Regions from separate parts of the Methylobacterium sp. 142-1Y genome, predicted to be linked through region 2. Evidence: riboswitches for the same ligand, from Rfam matches in the RefSeq annotation. Region 2 holds a riboswitch; the other holds the start of a gene.
What was found. Region 2 has a riboswitch for cobalamin ahead of AC3AOF_RS20760 (CbtB domain-containing protein). Riboswitches for the same ligand answer to the same signal wherever they lie in the genome.
Positions count from the first base shown of each region.

Region 1: it holds a riboswitch for cobalamin, as region 2 does, so the genes downstream of both, AC3AOF_RS15040 (TonB-dependent receptor) here and AC3AOF_RS20760 (CbtB domain-containing protein) in region 2, are expected to answer to the same signal.

Region 1 covers NZ_CM173224.1:3,310,245-3,315,025, reverse strand. Annotated here, with positions in the region: gene AC3AOF_RS15045 (hypothetical protein) at 1-124, opposite strand, end outside; cobalamin riboswitch at 1,401-1,594, shown strand; gene AC3AOF_RS15040 (TonB-dependent receptor) at 1,765-3,771, shown strand; gene AC3AOF_RS15035 (HoxN/HupN/NixA family nickel/cobalt transporter) at 3,817-4,781, shown strand, end outside.
Region 2 covers NZ_CM173224.1:4,535,888-4,540,668, reverse strand. Annotated here, with positions in the region: gene AC3AOF_RS20780 (peptidoglycan DD-metalloendopeptidase family protein) at 1-120, shown strand, start outside; gene AC3AOF_RS20775 (prephenate dehydrogenase/arogenate dehydrogenase family protein) at 272-1,057, opposite strand; gene cobO (cob(I)yrinic acid a,c-diamide adenosyltransferase) at 1,257-1,862, opposite strand; gene cobU (bifunctional adenosylcobinamide kinase/adenosylcobinamide-phosphate guanylyltransferase) at 1,859-2,428, opposite strand; cobalamin riboswitch at 2,491-2,690, shown strand; gene AC3AOF_RS20760 (CbtB domain-containing protein) at 2,722-2,898, shown strand; gene AC3AOF_RS20755 (CbtA family protein) at 2,985-3,731, shown strand; gene AC3AOF_RS20750 (DUF1636 family protein) at 3,728-4,105, shown strand; gene cobW (cobalamin biosynthesis protein CobW) at 4,102-4,781, shown strand, end outside.

The sequences.
Region 1 (4,781 bases), 1.2 Mb from region 2:
CGCGCCAGCCCGAGGTCTCGGCATAAGGGCGAGACCCTGGTAGTGCAACCCGTTGTTGAGCGTGACCTCGCGCAGGCTCGCCTTCACCCCCTTCGGCACGGGCCAGTCCGGAACGAGGACCCATTCGGGGAGGCGATTGCGGTGGGCGGGGGAGCGGGGCTTGCGGGCAACCCGGAGCAAGAGGGTCTTGTAGGCCTCAGTGATCCCCTGCTTCATCTCCCCCAGTACCCACTCCCGGGGGCCCCGAAGTGGCTTGTGTAGGAGGGAGAGGATGTAGGGGGTGTACCCTTCTCCCATCTTCATGATCAGCATGTCGCTATAAGCATGTACCAATGTGGTGATGTGGAAATCAGTGTCTATATGCACATGACTTTCCATATTCACTCCGCATCGGAAGCACATTGCAAGCTGATGAATGCAGGTCTTGAAAGCGTTGGCATACCAACGATCGGGGGAAGCTGCGGTTAAAATTGTATTTTACCGACTCATGACTTAGGATATCAGCGCCGAACCCAGATAGAACAATTAGATTATGATATCGTACGGCGTAGTGCAGACAGTTTAGTCAGCAAATTATCTCGGACGGGTAACGATCTACGAAACGCCGAAGGCCTGAAATTGGGGGGCTATGGGTGACAATATGCGCGTTTAAGGTTGTGCCGTCGTTCTAGCAGCAGCGCCCGCAGAATGGCGGCGTCGAACTAGGCGTCCGCGTTGCCAGGGGCACCCCCGCCGAATCGCGTGAACAGCACACGACTCGAGGCGCCGCGGGATGCGTTGCGTAGACCGGCCAGCAGCGTGCCTTCGTAGGCAGCCTCAGGGACGAGGCGAGCCCGGGTCACGTTGGCCGGCGGCGCCGGACGGCCCGTCCTGCGTCAGGCCGTCAAAGCCTCTGCAGCCTGGAGGTCCCAGATTTAGGTGTCCCATTAGGCCAAACCACGACTCGGTAAAATAATCTTCGCCGGAACTTTTGCCGGCGCCGGAGATCGCACGATGAAACTGAAACACAATGGCTCGCTGCTGGACCTGCAAAATGCCGCCCTCGACTGCGGGGTGTTCGGGGATTGGTCATGGCACGACCGCGAGGGACTGCATCGGTTCCGCTCAGATGAAGGCGAAATCCTGCACTGGTGGCCACGCACTGGAACCGTCGTATTCCAAGGCCGGCCGGGTCCACGGGGCGCCATCTCACTCCGGTGCTCATGCGCTAGGATGTCAACGACGATGGCGTGCGGGTCATCCGCGCGCGTGCGGTCACCCGCTGAAGCATTGGAAGCCGGGTGGGGATCTTCCCCAACCCGGCTTTTTTCGTGCCGAAGCAAACTCCACCGCAGCATTCGCCGGCATCGGTGGTGCCTGCGCCGCCGCGCGCCGCCTCACTTGACCGCGTGCCGTATCGCCGCGTAGCTGGGCTCGACGGTTCCCTATGGGGATTAAAAGGGAATGCGGTGAGGGCCCAGGTCCTAATCCGCAGCTGCCCCCGCAACTGTGAGCGGCGAGCCCTGCATCACCGACGTCACTGGGGTCATCCCGGGAAGACGATGGAGGGCGGTGACCCGCGAGCCAGGAGACCGGCCGTCAGCCGTGGTCACATGTGGGCCGCGCCGGACGGGGTGTTCCGGTGCCTCCACGGTGACGTGCCACTGCCGTAAAGGCTCCCTTGTGACCGCCGTCTCCCGTTCCTTGTTCCTCGCGGCTCTCGCCGCGGTCAGCCTCCCTGCATCTGCCTTTGCCCAAGACGAGATCCGTCTCGACGAAATCGAGGTGACGGCGCCGCTTCCCAGCGTGGCTGGGGCCGCCAGCGCCGGCTATCCTGGTGGCACCACCGGCATCGGCGGCGGGCTGCGCCCCGTCGACGCGGCGAGCGCGGGCATCATCAGCGGCGCAGCGATCAACAGCCGCCCGATCACTCGCCCGGGCGAGGTGCTGGAATCCGTGCCGGGCCTGATCGTCACCCAGCATTCCGGCGAGGGCAAAGCCAACCAGTTCTTCCTGCGCGGCTTCAACCTCGACCACGGCACCGACATCGCCATCCACGTCGACGGTATGCCGGTGAACATGCGCACCCACGCCCATGGCCAGGGCTACGCCGACCTCAACTTCCTGATCCCCGAGCTCGTCGGCGCGGTCGAGTTCCACAAGGGGCCGTACTTCGTCCGCGACGGCGACTTCGCCTCGGCGGGGTCGGTGCGGATCGACTATCTCGACAAACTCGACCGCAACATCGCGCTCACCACGCTGGGCAGCTTCGGCTTCAAGCGAGGGCTCTCGGCCGCCTCCGTTCCGCTCGGTGCGGGAAACCTCCTCGTGGCAGGCGAAGCGCAGACCTATGACGGGCCATGGGTCGTGCCCGATGCCCTTCGCAAGCTCAACGGCGTCGCCCGCTACAGCCAGGGCACCGCGACCGACGGATTCGCCGTCACCGGCATGGCCTACTGGGCCAAGTGGAACGCCACCAACCAGATCCCGGAGCGAGCGGTGGCGGAGGGCATCATCGGCCGCTACGGCACGCTGGATCCGACTGATGGCGGCGATACCGGGCGCTTCTCGCTCTCCGGGCGCTGGAGCCAGTCGGATGCCGGCGGCATCACCCGGGCCTCGGCCTACGTGATCCGCTACCAGATGAACCTCTGGAACAACCTCACCTACTTCCTCAACGACCCCGTCAACGGCGACCAGTTCCGCCAGCGCGATGCCCGCGTGCTCGGCGGTGGCGAGATCTCCAGGGTCTTCCAAGGCGACCTGTTCGGGTTGCCGATGGAGAACGAGATTGGTGTCCAGACCCGCACCGACGACATCCGGGTCGGGCTGTTCAACACAACGGCACGGCAAACCCGCTCGACGGTGCTTGACGACCACGTGTTGGAAGCGAGCGCCGCGTTCTACTACGAGAACCGGGTGCGCTGGACCGACTGGCTGCGCACCAGCGTCGGCTTCCGAGCCGACGGCTACTACGCCGATGTCCGCTCCGACACCCCGGCGAATTCGGGCCGCGCTCGCGACAGCATCGTCAACCCGAAGCTCGGGGCGGTGTTCGGGCCGTGGGCGGATACCGAGATCTACCTGAACTACGGCGGCGGTTTCCACTCGAACGACGTCCGCGGCGTCACCGCGACGGTCGATCCGGCAAGCCCGCTGTTCAACATCAGCCGCTCGCCCTTCCTGGTCCCCTCGACGGGCTACGAGGTCGGGATCCGCAATCGCTCCATCGCCGGGCTGGAGACGAGCCTCGCGCTGTTCCGGCTCGACTTCGCTTCCGAGAACCTCTTCCAAGGCGACACCGGCACCACCGAGCCGAGCCGGCCGACCCGCCGTTTCGGCATCGAGTGGAGCAACCATTACGCCCTCACGCCCTGGCTGCGGCTGGAGGGCGACCTGACGATCACCAACGCACGCTTCTCCGACCATGACCCCGTCGGCCAGCGCGTGCCGGAGGCACCGACCACCATCGCCTCGGCGGGCGTCACGTTCGGCGAGGGCCAGGGTTGGTTCGGTAGCTTGCGCTTCCGCTATTTCGGCCCCCGGCCCCTGATCGAGGACAACTCGGTGCGCTCGAAGCCGACCGCCCTGCTCAACGGCCGGATCGGCTACGCCTTCGACAATGGCGTGAGCCTCGCCCTCGACGTGCTCAACCTGACGAACGCCCGGGCCGACCAGATCACCTACTTCTACGAGTCCCGCCTGCCCGGAGAGGCGGCCGCCGTTGCCGACCGACACTTCCACCCGGTCGAGCCGACCGCGGTGCGCCTGACCCTGGCGGGGCGGTTCTGACGGGCATTCCTGGCTGAGACGAGCCCTACCATCCGGAGCGGACCCTTGCTGCCCAACCCCTTCGACGATCAGCCCGCCCGTCTCAGGGTGAAGATCGGGCTCGTCTACGCCGTCCTGATCGCCGCCAACATCGCGGCCTGGGCAGCGGCACTCACGACCTTCGCCAATAAGCCCGTCCTGCTCTCGACCGCCTTCCTCGCCTACAGCTTCGGACTGCGCCACGCCTTCGACGCAGACCACATCGCGGCCATCGACAACGTGGTGCGCAAGCTCATGCAGGAGGGCAAGAAGCCCCACTCGGTCGGCTTCTTCTTCTCCCTCGGCCACTCCACCATCGTCATCCTGGCCTCGGGCCTGATCGCCGTGACGGCTGCGGCGATGAAGGACAGCCTCGACCAGTTCCATGACCTCGGCGGCGTGATCGGCACCGCGGTCTCGGCGACGTTCCTGCTCGTCATCGGCATCGCCAACCTGTTCATCCTGCGCGGCGTCTGGTCCGCGTTCTGCCGCGTGCGCCGAGGCGGGAAGATCGTGGACGAAGACCTGAACACGCTCCTAGCTGGACGAGGGCTGTTGGCGCGCCTGTTCCGCCGGATCTTCGGCGTGGTCTCGCGCTCCTGGCACATGTACCCGATCGGCTTCCTCTTCGGGTTGGGCTTCGATACCGCGACCGAGGTCGCTCTGCTTGGGATTTCGGCGACGCAGGCCACGCAGGGCCTGTCGTTCTGGGCGATCCTGATCTTCCCGGCGCTGTTCACCGCGGGCATGACGCTCCTGGACACGACCGACAGCGTGCTGATGACCGGCGCCTACGGCTGGGCACTCGCGAACCCGGTCCGCAAGCTCTGGTACAACCTGACCATCACGGCGGCCTCGGCGACGGTCGCGCTGTTCATCGGCGGCCTGGAGGCCCTCGGCCTGATCGGCGACAAGCTCGGGCTCACGGGCGGACTGTGGCAAGCGGTGAGCACGCTCAACGACAATCTGGGCGAGGCCGGCTTCGCCGTGGT
Region 2 (4,781 bases):
CGCGGCCAGACCATCGCCAAGTCCGGCGCGTCGGGCAACGTCACCTCGCCGCAGCTCCACTTCGAGATCCGGAAGGGCGCGACCCCGGTCGATCCGGTGCCGCACCTGGCGAGCAACTGACGCCCGATCGGGCGAGCGAGGAAGCGGGGCGCGCGAGCGTCCCGCTTTTTCGCGTCTGCGGCGAGAAGATCGTCCCGCAACGCGATGGTGCAGCGTTCCAGCGCCGAGGAAGCCGACATCCCGGGGCCGCGACGCGGAATCCGGAATGGCATCAGGCCTCGAGCCGCAATGTCTCCCCGACGCATGCGCCCTCCCCCAACTCCTCATCCATCTGCGCCGCGAGGCCGAAGAACCGCCGCCGCACCTCCGCCGCGTAAGGGTTCTCGCGCTCGATGGCATGGTAGACCTCCGGCGCGTCGTGCCGGACCATGCCGACCGCCTGCATCACGAGGTCGAAGCTGCGGGTCGTCATCCGGGTCGGCAGCGGCTCCATCGCCACCAGCACCTTGGCGATCAGGTGCGTCAGGCCCTGCACCGCCGCCGCCTCCCGGTCATGCGCCTCGGGCGTCGTCAGGATCACGTCGAGCCCGAGGGCGCGGCGCAGGAAGGCGCCGACCCGTCGGGCGCGGTTCCCCCGCACCGGGCAGACCGCGATCTTGAGGCCGCGCAACCCGTCCCGCGCGCTCTGCGGCCCGAACAGCGGATGGGTGGCGACGATGTCGACGCCCGGCGGCAGGCCGGCGCGCATGATCGCGGCCGGCCGCACCTTCACCGAGCCGACATCGAGGACGAGTGCGCCGGGAATCAGGTGCGGGGCGACGTCGCGCACCACCGAGGCGAGGGTCGAGACCGGGGTCGCCAGAATCACCACCGGGCAGGCGGCGGCCTCGGCGAGGCCGCACCGCGCGACGCCGGCCGCCGCGAAGGCGGAATCGGGCGCGAACGGGTCGTGGACCCGCAGCGAGAACAGCGGCGCCAGATGCGTGGCGACGAGGTGGCCGAAGGCGCCGAAGCCGATCAGGCCGAGGGCGGGAAGCGGGATGGGGGAGGACGGCACGGGAGACCTCGGATGGGAGCGAGGCCGGCGGGTCCTGGTATCCTGGAGCCTCAACCGCCGGCATGTCGCAGCGGTTGAGAGATGACGAGCACCCTGCCGCTTAACTGAGCGGCGCGTAATAGAGTCCGGACAGGAAGAGGCTGGTCATGGCCGAGCCTCTACGCCGATCCGGCCCGGGTCGTCAATCGGAACGCGTCGATCAGAACTCGATCCCCTCCTGGGCCTTCACCCCGGCGGCGAAGTGGTGCTTGACCTGCCCCATCTCGGTCACGAGATCGGCGGCGGCGATCAGCTCCGGCTTGGCGTTGCGGCCCGTCACCACGATGTGCAGGTCCGGCCGGCGCCGGCTCAAGGCCTCCACCACCTCCGCGAGCGGCAGGTAGTCGTAGCGCAAGGCGATGTTGAGCTCGTCGAGGATCAGGAGCCGGACGGTCGGATCGGCCATCAGCGCCTCGGTCTGCGTCCAGGCGGCACGCGCCGCCGCCACGTCGCGGTCGCGGTCCTGGGTCTCCCAGGTGAAGCCCTCCCCCATCGTGTGCCAGGCGACCTGATCGGCGAAACGCTCCAGGGCGAAGCGCTCGCCGGTCTCCCAGGCGCCCTTGATGTACTGCACCACCCCGACCCGCCAGCCGCGGCCGAGCGCGCGCAGCATAAGCCCGAAGGCGGCGGTCGACTTGCCCTTGCCCGGGCCGGTATGGACGATGAGCAGGCCCTTCTCGATCGTCTTGCCCGCCACCTCGGCATCCTGCACCGCCTTGCGCTTCTCCATCTTGGCGCGGTGGCGCGCCGCCTCGTCTCCGCTCATCGATCGTCTCCCTTGATGATCATCGGCAGCCCCGCCACCACCAGCACCACCCGGTCGGCGATGGTGGCGAGACGTTGATGAAGGCGGCCGGCTTCGTCGCGGAACCGGCGGGCGAGCGCATTCTCCGGCACGATGCCGAACCCCACCTCGTTCGAGACCAGCACCAGCGGCCCCGGTGCCGCCTTGCACGCCTCGATCAGAGAATCGCGTTCCGCCGCCAGGTCGGCCGCCTCGTCCAGCATCGCGTTGGTCAGCCACAGGGTCAGGCAATCGACCAGCACGGGCCGGCCGGCCGGCGCTCCCCGGATCACCGTTGCGAGGTCGCGGGGCGCATCGACCGTCTCCCAGGGCGGGGGCCGGCGGGTGCGGTGCTCGGCGATGCGAGCAGCCATCTCGTCATCCCAGGCTTGCGCCGTCGCGACGTAGCGCCAGGGGCCTGCTTGCGCCTCGATCAGCCCCTCGGCGTAGCGGCTCTTGCCCGAGCGGGCGCCGCCCAGCACCAGGGTCAGGCGCGGGGCGGCGCGATTCCGGTCCGGCACGGGCCTCTCCTCGTCGAAATCTGGCATCGAAAACCTCGGGGCCGGAGGTGTCGCGGCAGCCGGCGTCGATTGCAAGCCCGTTCCCGACCCGCTAGGGTCGGCGCGACGGTGCCTCGGTGACGAGGTGAAAAGGGAACGCGGAAGCCGGAAGCCTCCGGCGGGCCGCGGCTGCCCCCGCAACTGTGAGCGGTCGAACACGGTCCGCCATCGGCCACTGGAGCGATCCGGGAAGGCGGTGGGCCGGCACGAGGCCGCGAGCCAGGAGACCTGCCGTCACCCCTTCTCTCTCGACGCCGCCGGTGGGGCGGCAGGAGTTCGTCATGGTCGCGATCACCCGGTCTCTCTCCCCCGCCCTGGTCGGCGAGCGCCTGAGCGCCGTCCTCCTCGCCGCCACCCTCGGCGTCGGCCTGCTGTTCGTCTCCGGCTTCGCGCCGGTGGTCGCCCTGCACAACGCCGCGCACGATTGGCGCCACTCCGCCAACTTCCCCTGCCACTGACCAGGGCCGAATCCTTTCGGGCCGTGCGGCCTGCGCCCTGACCGGGCGTGGGCCCGCGGCCCTTTGGTCGTGCAGGTGATCCTCCCATGACGAAACGTCTGCTCGCCGCGGCCCTGGTCGCCGGCTTCCTGGCCGCATGCGTGGCCTCCGCGCTGCAATTCGCCCTCACCTCGCCGCTGATCCTGGCGGCGGAGAAATACGAGACCGCCGAGGCCGTCGCCCCCGCCCGTCACGCCTTCGCCAACCCGCTGATCGTGCTCGCCCATGCGGGCCACGACCATGGGGCCGAGCCGCAATGGCAGCCGGCGCCCGGCCTGCCGCGCCTCGCCTTCACGGCGCTCGCCACCCTGGTGAGCGGCGTCGGCTACGCGCTGCTTCTCGGCGCCGTGCTGGTCGCGACCGGCCGCGCGGTGACGCCCTCCGAGGCGCTGAAGTTCGGCATCGGCGGCTTTCTCGCCGCCAGCCTGGCTCCGGCGATCGGGCTGCCGCCGGAACTGCCCGGCATCGCCGCGGCAGGGCTCGAATCGCGCCAGCTCTGGTGGGTGGCGACCGCGCTCGCCACGGCGATCGGCCTCTACCTGGTGGCAATCCGCCGCGGGCCGGCCGCGATCGGCCTCGGCCTCGCCCTCATCGTCGCGCCGCATGTCTGGGGCGCCCCGCACGGGCCCGAAGAGATCTCCGCGATGCCGCCGGTCTTCGCGGCGCAGTTCGCGGCCCGGTCGCTGGCGATCGGCTTCGCCTTCTGGGCCGTGCTCGGCCTCGCCTTCGGCTGGGCCTGGGAGGCGGTGAGCGGGTCGAAAGGCGTCGCTCGCCGCAGCGAGGTGGCCGCGTGAGCGAACCCGTCACCCTCTACGTCTGCACCACCTGCCGCGACGCCGCCGATACAGGCGAAGGTCCCCGCGCCGGGGCCCGCCTGCACGACGCGCTGGCGCAGGCCCTCGCGGCCCGGCCCGGGGCGCCGATCCGGATCGAGCCGGTGGAATGCCTCTCGGTCTGCAAGCGGCCCTGCACGGTCGCGGTCGCGAGCCCGGGCCGCTGGACCTACGTCTACGGCGACCTCGACCCGAACATCGCCGCCGACACTATCCTCGACGGCATCGGCCTCTATGCCGGGACCCCGGACGGCATCGTGCCCTGGCGCGCGCGTCCGCAGGAATTCCGCAAGGGTGTCGTTGCCCGCATCCCTCCCGCGCCGGTGACCGCATGACCATCCTGAACAAGATTCCCTGCACCATCGTCACCGGCTTCCTCGGCGCCGGCAAGACGACGCTGGTGCGCCACGCCATCGAGCACAACGACGGAAGGCGGCTCGCGATCATCGTCAACGAGTTCGGCGATGTCGGCTTCGACGGGTCCTTGCTCGCCGAATGCGGCATCCCGGGCTGCGACGCCGACGCGGTGGTGGAACTGCCGAACGGCTGCATCTGCTGCACCGTCGCCGACGATTTCGTGCCGGCGCTGAACAAGCTCCTCGACCGGCCGGAGCCGCCGGAGCACATCCTGATCGAGACTTCCGGCCTCGCCCTGCCGAAACCCCTGGTCCAGGCCTTCAACTGGCCGGCGATCCGCTCGCGGGTCACCGTCGACGGCGTGGTGGCGGTGGTGGACGGCCCGGCGGTGGCCTCGGGCGCGTTCGCGGACGATCCGGAGGCGATGGCGGCGCAAGCCGCGGCGGATGCCAGCGTCGATCACGAGAACCCGCTGGAGGAGGTGTTCGAGGACCAGCTCCTCTGCGCCGACCTCGTGGTGATGAACAAGTCCGACCTTCTCGACGAGGCCGAGCGGGCGCGGGTCCGCGCGGAGGTCGAGGCGCACCTGCCGCGGGCCGTCAAGCTGGTCGAGACCGCCCACGGCGCGCTCGATCCCCGCGTGCTGCTGGGCCT